Regions from separate parts of the Pseudolabrys taiwanensis genome, predicted to be linked through region 1. Evidence: riboswitches for the same ligand, from Rfam matches in the RefSeq annotation. Region 1 holds a riboswitch; the other holds the start of a gene.
The links. Region 1 has a riboswitch for thiamine pyrophosphate ahead of DW352_RS24110 (FAD-dependent oxidoreductase). Riboswitches for the same ligand answer to the same signal wherever they lie in the genome.
Positions count from the first base shown of each region.

Region 1 (7,190 bases):
TCCGCGACCGCACGCACTGGAATTCGGCCAACCTGTCGCCGATGGATCCGGTGACGCTCGGCCTTTGCTCGCAGATCGATCTCGACCTCGAAGTCTCGCGCGCCAACAAAGAGAAGCCGCAGCTCGGCGACACCGGCGCGACTTTGCTGCCCGCCTCCGAGACCACGCGCAAGGAATCCGAAATCGTCACGCCGGCCGAGCCGGAGAAGAAGAGCGACGATCTCGACGTGTCGGCCGTGTTCGCCAAGCTCAAGCAGCTCGGTGGCAAACACGACAAGGACGAGGACGACGAATAAGCATCGGGCTCACTGCATCGCATACGCAAATGACCGGGCTTAGTCCCGGCCATTTTTGTTTCAGCAATCATCCCGGGCGAGTGAGCGCAGCGAACGAGACCCGGGATTCAGTAACCCCTGTCCTCGTCATGCGGATAGACCCGGGTTACTGGATCCCCGCTTTCGCGGGGACGGCAGCAATGGCTGCCCCCACGAACATTTTCTCGCAGCACGACCCCTCCACCGTCATTGCCGGGCTTGACCCGGCAATCCATGACGGCGCGCAACACGGAATACACGTACGGCCTTGCCGTGCTGACTCTCATCATGGATGCCCGGGTCAAGCCCGGGCATGACGAAGTGCGTGGGGTGGCACTTTGTCCCCCACTGTCGTCCGGGCGAGTGAGCGCAGCGAACGAGACCTGGGATCCAGTAACCCCTGTCCTCGTCATGCGGATAGACCGGGGTTACTGGATCCCCGCTTCCGCGGGGATGACAGCAAGGAGCAGCCCACAAACATGGGCTCGCCGCCCCACCTCGCTGTCCGTGCAGCACCGCCTCTCCGCTGTCATTGCCGGGCTTGACCCGGCAATCCATGATGAAACGCCACACTGGATGGACGTACGGCTTTGCCGCGCTGAACCTCATCATGGATGCCCGGGTCAAGCCCGGGCATGACGAAGTGCTTGGGGTGGCACTTTGTCCCCCACTGTCGTCCGGGGCGAGTGAGCGCAGCGAACGAGACCTGGGATCCAGTAACCCCTGTCCTCGTCATGCGGATAGACCGGGGTTACTGGATCCCCGCTTTCGCGGGGATGACAGCAAGGAGCACCGCACAAATGGGCTCGCCGCCCCACCTCGCTGTCCGTGCAGCACCGCCCCTCCACCGTCATTGCCGGGCTTGACCCGGCAATCCATGATGAAACGCCACACTGGATGGACGTACGGCTTTGCCGCGCTGACTCTCATCATGGATGCCCGGGTCAAGCCCGGGCATGACGAAGTGCGCGTGGCTGAGCGAGATCAGACCCGGAAAGCTAATACCCCCTTCGGCCCTCGATCGCGTCGACGTAGCGCGCGACCGATTTCTCCAGCACCTGCTTGCCGTCCTTCTCGATCACGCGATCGAAGTAGTGGCCGTAGATAACGTCGAAGGCATACGGCGCGAGCGCGTTGCCGATCGCCTCGACCTCGCGCTTTGACAGCGGAATGAAGTTCGGGTAGCTGCGCATGAACGACACCCACAGGCGATCGGTGGTGATCGACAGAATATCGCCCGCGCAGGCAATGCCCTTGCCGCCGGCCGCGCCGGCATAATGCAGCACGGTGCCGCCGGGAAAATGCCCGCCGCAACGCACCAGCGTCACGCCGTCCCACAATTGCTTCGACTCGCCATCCCAATACTGGATGACGCTGTCGGGCCGCGACACCCATTCCTTGTCCGCTGCGTGCAGATAGACCGGGCAGTCGAAGGCGCGCGCCCAGTCGACCATCGACGTGTAGAAATGCGGATGCGAGATCGCCATTGCCTTAACGCCGCCGAGCGCCTTCACCAGCGTGACCGTCGCGTCATCCAAGAGCGAGATGCAGTCCCACAACACGTTGCCGCCGGGCGTCTGCACCAGCAGCGCGCGCTGGCCGATGGCGAAGGTCGGATGCGAACCTATGCCGATGATGCCCGGCGCGTATTGGCGGAAGCCGTTCATGCGGTCGATCTTCAGCGCGTCCATCGTCGTCCAGCCCTGGCCGCGCGGCGGCACGTATTGCCGCTCTTCGGTACAGATGCGGCAGGCGGCCGGCGGCTTGTCGCTCTCCGGGAATTGCGTGCCGCAGGCGGTGCAGATGAACAGAGGCATGGCTTTTCCTTGCGCTTCGTAAGGCCGTTGTGTGGGCTGTATTGTTCCGGCGCGGCGCCGAATTTGCAAACCGCATTGCAGCTCTGCGGCGGCCCCGGCCCGCATTGACTTCGTTTGGCACGGGTCTAAATTGGCGGCGTTCCGAGGGGTGCCCGGGTTCCGGGCTGAGAGAGTCCCTTTGAACCTGATCCGGGTCATGCCGGCGAAGGGACGGACGAATGCTTCAGGCACACGTTCAATCACTGCAATCGATCAACGTCATCGGCGCCGGTATCGCCGGTACCTGGCAGGCTTTGCTGTTTGCCAAAGCCGGCCGCGATGTCGCCGTCTACGAGCGCGACGATGCGGCAATGACGCACGGCACCTCGCATTGGGCCGGCGGCATGCTGGCGCCGCACGCCGAAAGCGAAGCGGCCGAGCCGGTGATCACGCGTCTCGGTTTGCGTTCGCTCGACCTCTGGCGCGAGATGCTGCCGGACCTACCGTTCAACGGCTCGCTGGTCGTCGCGCATGGCCGCGACCGCGCCGACTTTGAACGCTTTGCCAGACTAGCGTCGGGCCACGAGCGGCTCGGCGCATCGCAGATCGCGGCGCTCGAACCCGCGCTCGCCGGACGTTTCACCGATGCGTTGTTCTTTGCCGGCGAAGGCCATGTCGAGCCGCGGCGCGTGCTGCCGGCGTTGCACGCGAAGCTGCGCGACGCCGGCGTGCCGATCACCTTCGGCGTCGACGCGCGCCCCCGCGATCTCGACGGTCTCGTCGTCGACTGCCGCGGCATCGCGGCGCGCGATGTCTGCCCGACTTTGCGCGGGGTGAAAGGCGAGACCATCCTCATCGAAACCGCCGAGATCGCGCTGTCGCGCCCGGTGCGGCTCATCCATCCGCGCTGGTCGCTCTACATCATCCCGCGCGCCGACAACCGTTTCCTCATCGGCGCCACCAGCATCGAAGCCGAGGACGAGGGCGTCAGCGTGCGCGCGGCGCTCGAACTGCTGAGCGCCGCCTATGCGGTGCATCCGGCCTTCGCCGAAGCGCGCATCGTCGAGATCGGCGCCGGCTTGCGTCCCGCCTTCCCTGACAACCTGCCGCACGTGACCGTCGACAACAGCCGCATCACCGTGAACGGCCTCTACCGCCACGGCTTCCTGATCGCGCCGGCGGTGGCCGAAGCGACCGTCGCGCATGTCGCCGGCGCGGCCAGCGACACCGAGGTGATCCGATGCATGTGATCGTCAACGGCGAGCGCACCGAGGTCGCGGCGCGCGACGTGGCCGCGCTGCTGACCGAGATGGAATACGAGTTCACGCAGCTCGCCATCGCCGTGAACCGCAAGGTCGTGCCCAAGAAGCGCTGGGCCGAAACCGCGCTCGCCAGCGGCGACGAGATCGAGATCATCACGCCCAGGCAGGGAGGATAGTCCACCGTCATGTGTGATGTTTGCGGTCCCCCACACTCCGTTCGTCCCCGCGAAAGCGGGGACCCAGCTGTGAGTCAGCGCTGGATTCCCGCTTGCGCGGGAATGAACGGAGTATGACGCGAGCGCATAGGGAACGTAACGACATGGTTCAACTCTACGGAAAGCAATTCTCCTCCCGCATGCTGATCGGCACGGCGCTCTATCCGTCGCCGGCGATCATGCAGGCGGCGATCCGCGCCTCCGGCGCGGAGATCGTCACCGTGTCGCTGCGCCGCGAGACGGCGGGCGGCCGCGTCGGCAGCAATTTCTGGGAGCTGATCCGCGAGCTCGATGTCGCCGTGCTGCCGAACACCGCCGGCTGCCGCAGTGTGCAGGAAGCCGTGACCACCGCCGAGCTGGCGCGCGAATTATTCGACACGCCGTGGATCAAGCTCGAAGTCATCGGCGACGACGAGACCTTGCAGCCCGATCCGATCGCGCTCGTCGAAGCGGCCAGCATCCTGATCAAGGACGGCTTCGAGGTCTTCCCCTATTGCACCGAGGACCTGACCGTGGCGCAGCGCCTGCGCGATCTCGGCTGCAAGGTGATCATGCCCTGGGCGGCGCCGATCGGCTCGGCGCGCGGCATCGTCAACCGCGACGCGCTGAAGCTGATGCGCGCGCGCCTGCCCGACGTGACTTTGGTGATCGACGCCGGCCTCGGCGCGCCGTCGCATGCCGCCGAAGCGCTCGAGCTCGGCTATGATGCCGTGCTGCTCAACACCGCCGTCGCCAAGGCCGCCGATCCGGTCGCCATGGCACGCGCCTTCCGTCTTGCGGTCGACGCGGGCCGCACCGGTTACGAAGCCGGGCTGATGGGCCCGCGCGATTTTGCGTCTCCCTCAACCCCTGTCGTCGGGACCCCGTTCTGGCATGCCGTATCCTGATCGCTTCTATCCTGTCGTCGACAGCGTCGCCTGGGTCAGGCGCCTCGCCGGTCTCGGCGTCGGCACCATCCAGCTGCGCGCGAAGGACCTGACGCATGCGCAGGCCGTCGCGATGATCCGCGAGGCACTGGCCGCCGCCGGCAATGCCAAGCTCGTCGTCAACGATTACTGGCAGGCCGCGATCGACGCCGGCGCGCAGCATCTGCATCTCGGCCAGGAAGATCTCGTCGAAGCCGACATCGACGCGGTGCGCAAGGCCGGGCTGACGCTCGGCCTGTCGACGCATGACGAAGCCGAGCTCGACGTCGCCATGTGCCACGATCCCGATTACATCGCGCTCGGCCCGATCTATCCGACGACGCTCAAGGCGATGCGCTTCGGCCCGCAGGGGCTCGAGCGCATCGCGCAATGGAAACAGAGCATCGGTCTCACGCCGCTGGTCGCCATCGGCGGCATCACGCTCGAACGCGCGCCCGGCGTCTATGCCGCCGGCGCCGATTCCATCGCCGTCGTCTCCGACGTCACCCAGAACACCGATCCGGACGCGCGCGTGCGCGCCTGGCTCGCTCTCGAGATTTCTCCGTTCGTCCCCGCGCAAGCGGGGACCCAGTTGTGACTCACAACTGGATTCCCGCTTACGCGGGAATGAGCGGAGCGTGCGAATAGCCCTTCAAGGAATACGAGGAGAACCATCATGAACAAGCCCGTTGCCCCCGCCGATCTCGCCACGCCGAAGGTCACCACCGGTCCCCTGTCCGCCTCGCGCAAGGTCTATTCCATCCCGGAGGCCGCGCCGGACCTGCGCGTGCCGATCCGCGAGATCATCCTCTCCCCCGAGGCCAAAGAGCCGAACCTGCCGGTCTACGACACCACCGGCCCCTACACCGACAACGACGTCGCCATCGACGTCGAGAAGGGCCTCAAGCGCACGCGCATCGAATGGGTGAAGGAGCGCGGCGGCGTCGAGGAATATGAGGGCCGGCCGATCAAGCCGGTCGATAACGGCAATGTCACCGGCAAGCACCTCGCGCGCAACTTCCCCAACACGCCGAAGCCGTGGCGCGCCTTGGACGGCAAGCCGGTCACGCAATACGAATTCGCCCGCGCCGGCATCGTCACCAAGGAAATGATCTACGTCGCCGAGCGCGAGAACCTCGGCCGCAAGAAGATGCTCGACCGCGCGCAGGCCGCGATCGCCGACGGCGAGAGCTTCGGCGCCAACGTGCCGGCCTTCATCACGCCGGAATTCGTGCGCGACGAGATCGCGCGCGGCCGCGCCATCATCCCGTCCAACATCAACCACGCCGAACTCGAGCCGATGATCATCGGCCGCAACTTCCTGGTGAAGATCAACGCCAACATCGGCAACTCGGCCGTCACCTCCTCGGTCGAAGAGGAAGTCGAGAAGATGGTGTGGGCGATCCGCTGGGGCGCCGACACGGTGATGGACCTGTCGACCGGCCGCAACATCCACAACACGCGCGAATGGATCCTGCGCAACTCGCCGGTGCCGATCGGCACCGTGCCGATCTACCAGGCGCTGGAGAAGGTCGACGGCGATCCGGTCAAGCTCGACTGGGAAGTCTACAAGGACACGCTGATCGAGCAGTGCGAACAGGGCGTCGATTACTTCACCATCCACGCCGGCGTGCGGCTCGCTTACGTGCCGCTGACCGCCAACCGCGTCACCGGCATCGTCTCGCGCGGCGGCTCGATCATGGCCAAGTGGTGCCTGTCGCGGCACAAAGAGAGCTTCCTCTACGAGCGCTTCGAGGAAATCTGCGACATCATGCGCAAATATGATGTGTCGTTCTCGCTCGGCGACGGCTTGCGCCCCGGCTCACAAGCGGATGCAAATGACCGCGCGCAGTTCGCCGAACTGGAAACGCTCGGCGAGCTGACGCAGATCGCCTGGAAGAAAGGCTGCCAGGTGATGATCGAAGGCCCCGGCCACGTGCCGATGCACAAGATCAAGATCAACATGGACAAGCAGCTCAAGGAGTGCGGCGAGGCGCCGTTCTACACGCTCGGGCCGCTGACCACCGACATCGCGCCGGGCTACGACCACATCACCTCCGGCATCGGCGCCGCCATGATCGGCTGGTTCGGCTGCGCCATGCTCTGCTATGTGACGCCGAAGGAGCATCTCGGCCTGCCCGACCGCGACGACGTCAAGGAAGGCGTCATCACCTACAAGATCGCGGCGCACGCCGCCGACCTCGCCAAGGGCCACCCCGCCGCGCAACTGCGCGACGACGCGCTCAGCCGCGCGCGCTTCGACTTCCGCTGGGAGGACCAGTTCAACCTCGGCCTCGATCCCGACACCGCGCGCGAATATCACGACGAGACGCTGCCGAAGGAAGCGCACAAGGTGGCGCACTTCTGCTCGATGTGCGGCCCGAAGTTCTGCTCGATGAAGATCACGGCCGATGTGCGCGAGTACGCGGCGTCATTGGGCAACAATGAGCAACGCGCACTGGGCCTCGACTCCCCTCCCCCCGCGAGCAACGCGAGTGGCGGGGAGGGGTCGGGGTTGGGGTTGGGGGGCCTCTCTGCGGCGGACGCGGCGCGCGGCATGGCGGAGATGAGCGACAAGTTCAACGCCATGGGCCAGCAGGTCTACATCGACGCCGATAAGGTCGGGGCGACGAAGGCGACGGCCTCGTCGTCGGAGGCGGAGCATCATGCCAAGAATGCGGGATTGGTGAAGGAGAGC
Region 1 covers NZ_CP031417.1:5,057,405-5,064,594, reverse strand. The annotation lists gene DW352_RS24120 (DUF1013 domain-containing protein) at 1-296, shown strand, start outside; gene DW352_RS24115 (MBL fold metallo-hydrolase) at 1,313-2,131, opposite strand; TPP riboswitch at 2,266-2,359, shown strand; gene DW352_RS24110 (FAD-dependent oxidoreductase) at 2,350-3,360, shown strand; gene thiS (sulfur carrier protein ThiS) at 3,351-3,548, shown strand; gene DW352_RS24100 (thiazole synthase) at 3,692-4,474, shown strand; gene DW352_RS24095 (thiamine phosphate synthase) at 4,461-5,090, shown strand; gene thiC (phosphomethylpyrimidine synthase ThiC) at 5,169-7,190, shown strand, end outside.

Region 2 (7,190 bases), 600 kb from region 1:
TGACGGCGCGGATGTCGAGGTCGGCGAACACCGCATCGATCTGCGCGGTGATGAAACTCGACGGAACGTCGTGGATCGCGGTCACGCCCTTGGTATTCTGCGCGGTCAGCGCGGCGATAACGGAAGCACCATAGACGCCGAGCGCGGCGAAGGTCTTCAGGTCCGCCTGGATGCCGGCGCCGCCGCCGCTATCCGAGCCGGCGATGGTGAGCGCGATTGCCGTGGTCATTCAGACGACCTTTGCATGAGCGATGAGGGTCGGCGCGTCGAGCGTGTTGAGCGCATCGAGGATCGCCGCCGCGAAACTGCCAGGCCCTTGAGCCTGCCGCACCGCCAGTTCGCCGGCGACGCCCAGCATCAGCAGCGCCGCGGCCGCCGCGCGCAGCGCGTCCGGCTCGACGGCGAGGAAGCCGCCGACCAGGGCCGAACCGGCGCAGCCCATGGCGGTGACCTTGGCCATGAACATATGGCCGTTGCCGATGCCGACCGCGCGTGTACCGTCGGTGATGAGATCGGTCGCGCCGGACATGGCGACGATGGTGCGCGTCTCACGGGCATAGGCCATCACGTTCTCGCGCTTTGCCGCGGTATCGGCGAGCGCTTCGAACTCGCGATGATTGAGCCGCACCACGCGCGGGCCGCGCGCGACCAAGTTACGCGCAAAGGCAAGCCGGCCCGGGCTGCGGTCGACGAACACGGGATCGAGCACCCAGGGCAGCTTGTGTTGATGCGCGGCGGCGACAGCGATCGACGTCGCCGCCCGCCGTTCGGCATCCAAGGTGCCGAGATTGACCAGCAGGCCGTGCGCGGAGGCCACGAAGCCGCCGATTTCGTCGGCCGACAAGGTCATCGACGGCACGCAGCCGGCGGCAAGCAGCGCATTGGCGGTGAAGTTCTGAGCGACCGCGTTGGTGATGCAATGCACGCGCGGCGCGCGCGCGCGCAATTGCGCCAACAGGGCACCGGCCATTTCCGGCACGGCATCGCGCATCGCAGTTTCGGGCAGGTGCATCTCAAATCCCTCCGCCGGCATGACCCGGATCAGGTTCGTTGGGTTGGCCACTCAGCCTCTCAGCCCGGCAAGCCGGACACCCCACGAGATTGCTGGCGGGTTACCTATTCCCCGGCGGGCGCCAAGGCAAGTCCTGCGCGGCCGCCACTCCGGAGCCGCGCGCCTTGCCAGACAGTCGCGTTTTTGCTGGATTGCGGTTAAATCAGCCGCGACGCGGCAAACTTCATCAAGCCGATCCGGGGCGGTCCCGCGATCGGGCGGAGGCTTCGGAATGACCCCCTTCTTCGTTCAGATCAAGTGCGACCTCGGCAAGTCGTATCAGGTCGCCAATGCGCTCGCCGAAGCCGAAATCGCGTCCGAGATCTATTCCACCGCCGGCGACTACGATCTGTTGGTGAAGTTTTATGTCGACGCCAATACCGACATCGGCCATTTCGTGAATGAGAAGGTGCAGGTGATCCCCGGCATCAAGGACACCCACACCATCATCACCTTCAAGGCGTTTCGGTAACCGGCTGTTTGTAGGGTGGGCAAAGGCGCGATCGCGCCGTGCCCACGTCAGCCTCTGCCAAAAACGCTGAGCGTGCGCACGGCGCGTTAAAAACGCGCCTTTGCACACCCTACGGCTCCAGCCCTGCTTCCGCGCGTCGCCTCATCTCGAGCTGACGCTCGCGGAAGATCACGAACAGGCCGGCACAAACAACGATGGCCGAGCCGAGATAGACCAGCGCCTGCGGCAGTTCGCCGAACATCCAGTAGCCGAGCAGCACCGCCCACAAGAGCGACGAATAATCGAACGGCGCGATCACCGAGGCGGCGGCGTAACGGTAGCTCTCGGTGAGAAAGATGTGCGCGAGGCCGCCGAGCACGCCGAGCGAGATCAGCATCAACAGCTCCGACATCGTCGGCGTGTACCAGGCGAAAGGCAAAGTCACCGCGCCGGCGCAGGTCGTGGCGAGCGAGAAATAGAACACGATCGATGACGTGGTCTCGCTTTGCGTGAGGCGGCGCGTCTGGATGACGGTGCCGGCATTGCAGAAGGCCGAGAAGATGGCGAAGGCCGCGCCCGCGGCCGCGGTCGCGCCGGCAACGCCCGCGTAATGGCTCACGTCGAGATGCGGGATCAGCATCACGATGACGCCGACGAATCCGACCATGACAGCGGCCCAGCGGAAGAAACGCACCTTCTCCTTGAGGATCACGGCCGCAAGCGCCACCGTGATCAAGGGCGAGGCGAAGCCGAGCGCCGTCGCGTCGGCGAGCGGCAGACGCGTCAGCGACGAGAAGTTGGAGAACATGCCGCAGATGCTGAGCAGGCCGCGGCCGAGCTGCCCCAAAGGACGCTTGGTATAGAGCGTCGCCATCAGCTCGCCGCGCAGCGCGTAGATGAGCAGCACCGGCGGGATGGCGCAGGCGGAACGGAAGAAGACGAGTTGGCCGACCGGGGCGACGTCACCCAGCTGTCGCACCAGGGCCGACATCATGGCGAACAGAAGCGCGGAAAACAGCTTGAGGCCGATGGCCTTGAATAGAAACATTCCCCTCGAATCCCGGCGGCGGGAGCATTGCCATAACTAGCCGCGAATAATGCGCCTGTCTGCGGGGTTATTCTCGGCACATGGGTGGTGCGCGTCCGGCGCCATTGCCGGAGCCCCGGGCACGAGGATCGGGCCGGAGGCCATTGTCGCACCACTTTCACGGGATTTTGTGCAGATGCGGGACAATGCCGCCTTGCCGCGCGCGTCGCGCCTGCGACTATGCGGTGAGAGCGCGGGCCGCCTTGTTCCGCAGCCATCCATGATCCGACTGAAACCCCGGAGGTTCACTTGATGATCCGAATCGTCTCAGCGCTGGCGCTTGCCGGAACCGTGGCTGCGTTCTCCACTGCGATCTCCGTATCCTGGGCGCAGACGCCGGCCGAGGTGGCCAAGGCGCGCGAGGACATTATGGACCACCTCTGGCCCAACTATTATCGCGACATCTCGCAGGTGGCGCGCGGCAACAGCACCGATGTCGCCGCGGTGGCGACCAAGGCCGCCGGGGCCGTCGATGCGCTGAAAAAGTTCGCCACGCTGTTCCCGCCGGGCAGCGGCCGCGAGGCGGTGCCGACCACGCGGGCCAAGCCGGAAATCTGGAGCCAGCGCGCCGAGTTCGACAAAGCCACGAGCGACCTGATCGCCGCCACCACCGCCATCGGCGAGGCCGCCAAGAGCGGCAACGTCGAGGCCGTGAAGGCGCAGTGGCCGAAGGTCGCCGAGGCGTGCGGCGCCTGCCACGGCGGGCCGAAGAAGAGCGGCGGCAAGTTCCGTTTCGAGGAATGAGGCGTGGTTGAGCCGGGACGAAGCGGCGCCTCGCACACGGCTGACGCCCTCTCCCCCGCGGGGAGAGGGCACTCTCGTACGCGGCGGCTCAGTGCAAAGCGGACGCGATGACCACGACGGGCCGCCTTCTTAGCGTCGTCTGCGCCGTGGCCGCCTTCACCGCCACGGCGCACGCACAACAGCCGCCGCTGTCGGCCGAGCGGGGCAAATACATCTTCGATGCCGCCGGCTGCTACGCCTGCCACACCGAGCCAGGCGGCCCGGCGCTCGCCGGTGGCCCCGCGCTGAAGACGCCGTTCGGCACCTTCTATGCGCCGAACATCACGCCCGATCCCGAGCATGGCATCGGCCGCTGGTCGGATGCCGAGTTCGCGCGCGCGCTGCGCGAGGGCGTGTCGCCGTCCGGCCAGCATCTCTATCCGGTGTTTCCCTATACGGCCTACACCAAGATGTCGGCGCAGGACGTCGCGGACTTGCGCGCTTATCTCAAGACCGTGCCGCCCTCTAACAAACCGAGCCGCCCGCACGAGCTGCGCTTTCCCTTCTCGATACGTGCCACGCTCGCGCCGTGGAAGTGGCTCTACTTCACGGCCGGCGAATACAAGCAAGTCCCGGATAAGGACATGACCTGGAACCGCGGCGCCTACATCGTTGAGGCGCTCACGCATTGCGGCGAATGCCATACGCCGCGCAACGCGTTCGGCGCGGTCGAGCGTGACCATTGGCTCTCGGGCGCGCGCATGCCGGTCGGCGACCTCGTCGCCGGCAACCTCACGCCGGACAAGAGCGGCCTTGCCGACTGGAGCGCCGCCGACATCGCCGACCTGCTCGCGACCGGCGACCTGCCGCAAGGCGGCACCGTCGGCGGCGAGATGGGCGAGGTCGTGCGCAACAGCACCAGCCGCTTGACGCCGCAGGACCGCGAGGCGATCGCGGCCTATCTGAAGGCACTGCCGGCGCAGCCGACGACGGTGACGAAGAAGGCGCAGTAGTCCGGGCTATGCCCCGCACCTTGCTCCGTCATGCCCGCGGGGAAAGGTAGGTGCGCCGCGCCGTAGTGCGTCACGCCGCCTTTTGCCTGGCCTGTTGGATCGCGGTCCAGATCTTCACCGGCGTCGCCGGCATGTCGATGGCGCGGATGCCGTAGGCGCGGTCGAGCGCGTCGATGACCGCATTCATGACCGCCGGACATGAACCGATGGCGCCGGCCTCGCCCGCGCCCTTGACGCCGAGCGGATTGGTCTTGCACGGCACGTTGCGCGTCTCGAACACGAAGTCCGGCGCGTCTTGCGCATGCGGCATGGCGTAATCCATGAACGAGGCGGACACGAGCTGCCCCGAGCCCTTGTCGTAGACGGTGTCCTCCAACAGCGCCTGGCCAATGCCCTGCACCGTGCCGCCATGCACCTGGCCTTCGAGCAGGAGCGGATTGAGCGTCGCGCCGAAGTCGTCGACGATCACGTAAGCGACGATCGCCGTCGCGCCGGTATCGGGATCGATCTCGACCTCGACGATATGCGTGCCGTTCGGAAACGTCGCCGGCTCGACGCCGAATTCTTCCGCGGCGACGAGCTTGTCCGGCGTCGCCGCCGGATGCGTGGCCAGATCGGCGAAGGAGATAGCGCGGTCGGTGCCGGCGACGCGCACGCCGCCGTCGGCGATCTCCATGTCGCCCGCGCTTGCCTCCAGCGCATCGGCGGCGAGCTGCTTGAGCTGCTCGCCGAGCGTCCTGCCGGCGCGGTCGACGGCGACGCCGCCGACCGGAATCGAGCTGGAACCGCCGGTGCCGGCGCCGGTCGCGATGCGATCGGTGTCGCCCTGGATGACGCGCACTTTGTCCGGCGGCAGGTCGAGCCGGTCGGCGACGAGCTGCGCGTAGGAGGTCTGATGCCCCTGCCCCGACGCCTGCGAGCCGATCAGCAGCGTGACGCCGCCGTCGCGGTCGAGCTGCAGCGTCGCCGTCTCAGGTCCGTTATTGCCGCAAGCCTCGACATACGTGGCGATGCCGATGCCGCGCAATTTGCCGGCGCGCTTGGCCGCCGCCGCGCGCTTGTTGAAGCCGGCCCAATCGATCAGCTCCTGCGCACGCGCCAATGTGCCGGCGAAATCGCCGGAGTCGTAGACTTTGCCGGTCGGCGTCCGATACGGCATCGCCTTCGGCTTTATCACGTTTTTCCGCCGCAGCACGTCGGGCGCGATGCCGAGTTCGCGCGCCGCATGATCGACGGCGCGCTCGATGAGGTAGGACGCCTCGGGACGCCCAGCGCCGCGATAGGCATCGACCGGCACGGTGTTGGTGTAAGTGCCGCGCAGCCGCGCATGCGCGACTGGAATGTCGTAGACGCCGGTCGCCATGCCCATGCCAAGCCACGGAATGTACGGCGCGTAGCACGACAGATACGCGCCCATGTCGGCGACGATGTCGAGTTCGAGCGCGAGAATGCGGCCCTTGTCGTCGAAGGCGAGCGTCGCGGTCGAGACGTTGTCGCGGCCATGGCTGTCGCCGAGGAAATGCTCGGCGCGGTCGGCAACCCATTTGACCGGCTTGCGCGTCCGCTCGGCCGCCACCGCCGCCAGCGCATATTCGCGATAAGGAAACGCCTTGGTGCCGAAACCGCCGCCGACATCGGCCGGCGTGATCACGCGCATCTTGTCGGCCGGCAGCTTCATCACCGCCTCGGCGATGATGTCACGGATGAGATGCGGCCCCTGGCTGGTCAGCGTCAGCGTATAGCGCTCGCCGTCGTAATCGGCGATGACGCCGCGCGTCTCCATGTAATTCGTCACGAGACGCTGATTGACGATGGTCGTCTTCACCGTGCGCGCCGCGCCGGCGAAGGCGGCTTTGGTCGCGGCGGCATCGCCCATCTCGGTTTCGAACACGAGATTGGTACGGTCCGGCCAGACCTTGGGCGCATTCGGCGCCAGCGCGTCGAGCGCGCCGATCACATGCGGCAGCGGCTCCCAATCGACCGCTATCGCCTCGGCCGCGTCCCGGGCGATGTCGAGCGTATCGGCGACGACGAAGGCGACCATGTCGCCGACATGGCGCACCACGTCCTTGGCGAGCACGGGATAAGGCGGCACCTTGATATCGCCGCCGGGAAAAATGCCGGGTGTCGGCATGGGATTGAGATCGGCAACATCGTCGGCGGTGAGAATGACCCGCACGCCCTTCATACCGCGGGCGCGGGCAATGTCTTCGATCCTGAACCGCGCATGGGCGTGCGGCGAGCGCAGCACGAAAGCATGCAGCGCGCCTTCCGGCGCCACGTCGGCGACGTAACGGCCGGCGCCGCGCACCAAGGCATCGTCCTCTTTTCGGGTGACCGGTTGACCGAATCCGAACTTCGTCGACGCCATGGCGCACTCCCTCGATTTATATCTATTCAGCCGGCTCCGACTGCACGCGGCCGCGCTCGCGACGCAGCGCGATCCAGCGCGACACGACGTAGAACACCGGCGTGAAGATCAAGCCGAACGCGGTGACGCCGATCATGCCGTAGAACACCGCCGTGCCGAGCGATTGACGCAGCTCGGCGCCGGCACCGATCGCCCACACCAGCGGCGCCACACCGAAGATGAAGGCGAGCGAGGTCATCAGGATCGGCCGCAGACGCAGACGCGCGGCTTCGACCGCCGCCTCGAAGCGGTCCCGCCCCTCGTCCTCGAGCTGCTTGGCGAACTCGACGATCAGAATGGCGTTCTTCGCCGCGAGCGCGATCAGCACGATGAAGCCGACCTGCGTGAGGATGTTGTTGTCCAGGCCGCGCAACTGCACGCCGAGGATCGCCGCCACCAGGCACATCGGCACGATGAGAATGACCGACATCGGCAGCAGCAGACTTTCGTACTGC
Region 2 covers NZ_CP031417.1:64,629-71,818, reverse strand. The annotation lists gene thiD (bifunctional hydroxymethylpyrimidine kinase/phosphomethylpyrimidine kinase) at 1-229, opposite strand, end outside; gene thiM (hydroxyethylthiazole kinase) at 230-1,012, opposite strand; TPP riboswitch at 1,000-1,106, opposite strand; gene DW352_RS00285 (Lrp/AsnC ligand binding domain-containing protein) at 1,284-1,523, shown strand; gene DW352_RS00280 (DMT family transporter) at 1,633-2,550, opposite strand; gene DW352_RS00275 (c-type cytochrome) at 2,842-3,333, shown strand; gene DW352_RS00270 (cytochrome c) at 3,441-4,325, shown strand; gene DW352_RS00265 (xanthine dehydrogenase family protein molybdopterin-binding subunit) at 4,396-6,696, opposite strand; gene DW352_RS00260 (efflux RND transporter permease subunit) at 6,719-7,190, opposite strand, start outside.
Region 2: another riboswitch for thiamine pyrophosphate. It lies ahead of thiM (hydroxyethylthiazole kinase); the one in region 1 lies ahead of DW352_RS24110 (FAD-dependent oxidoreductase).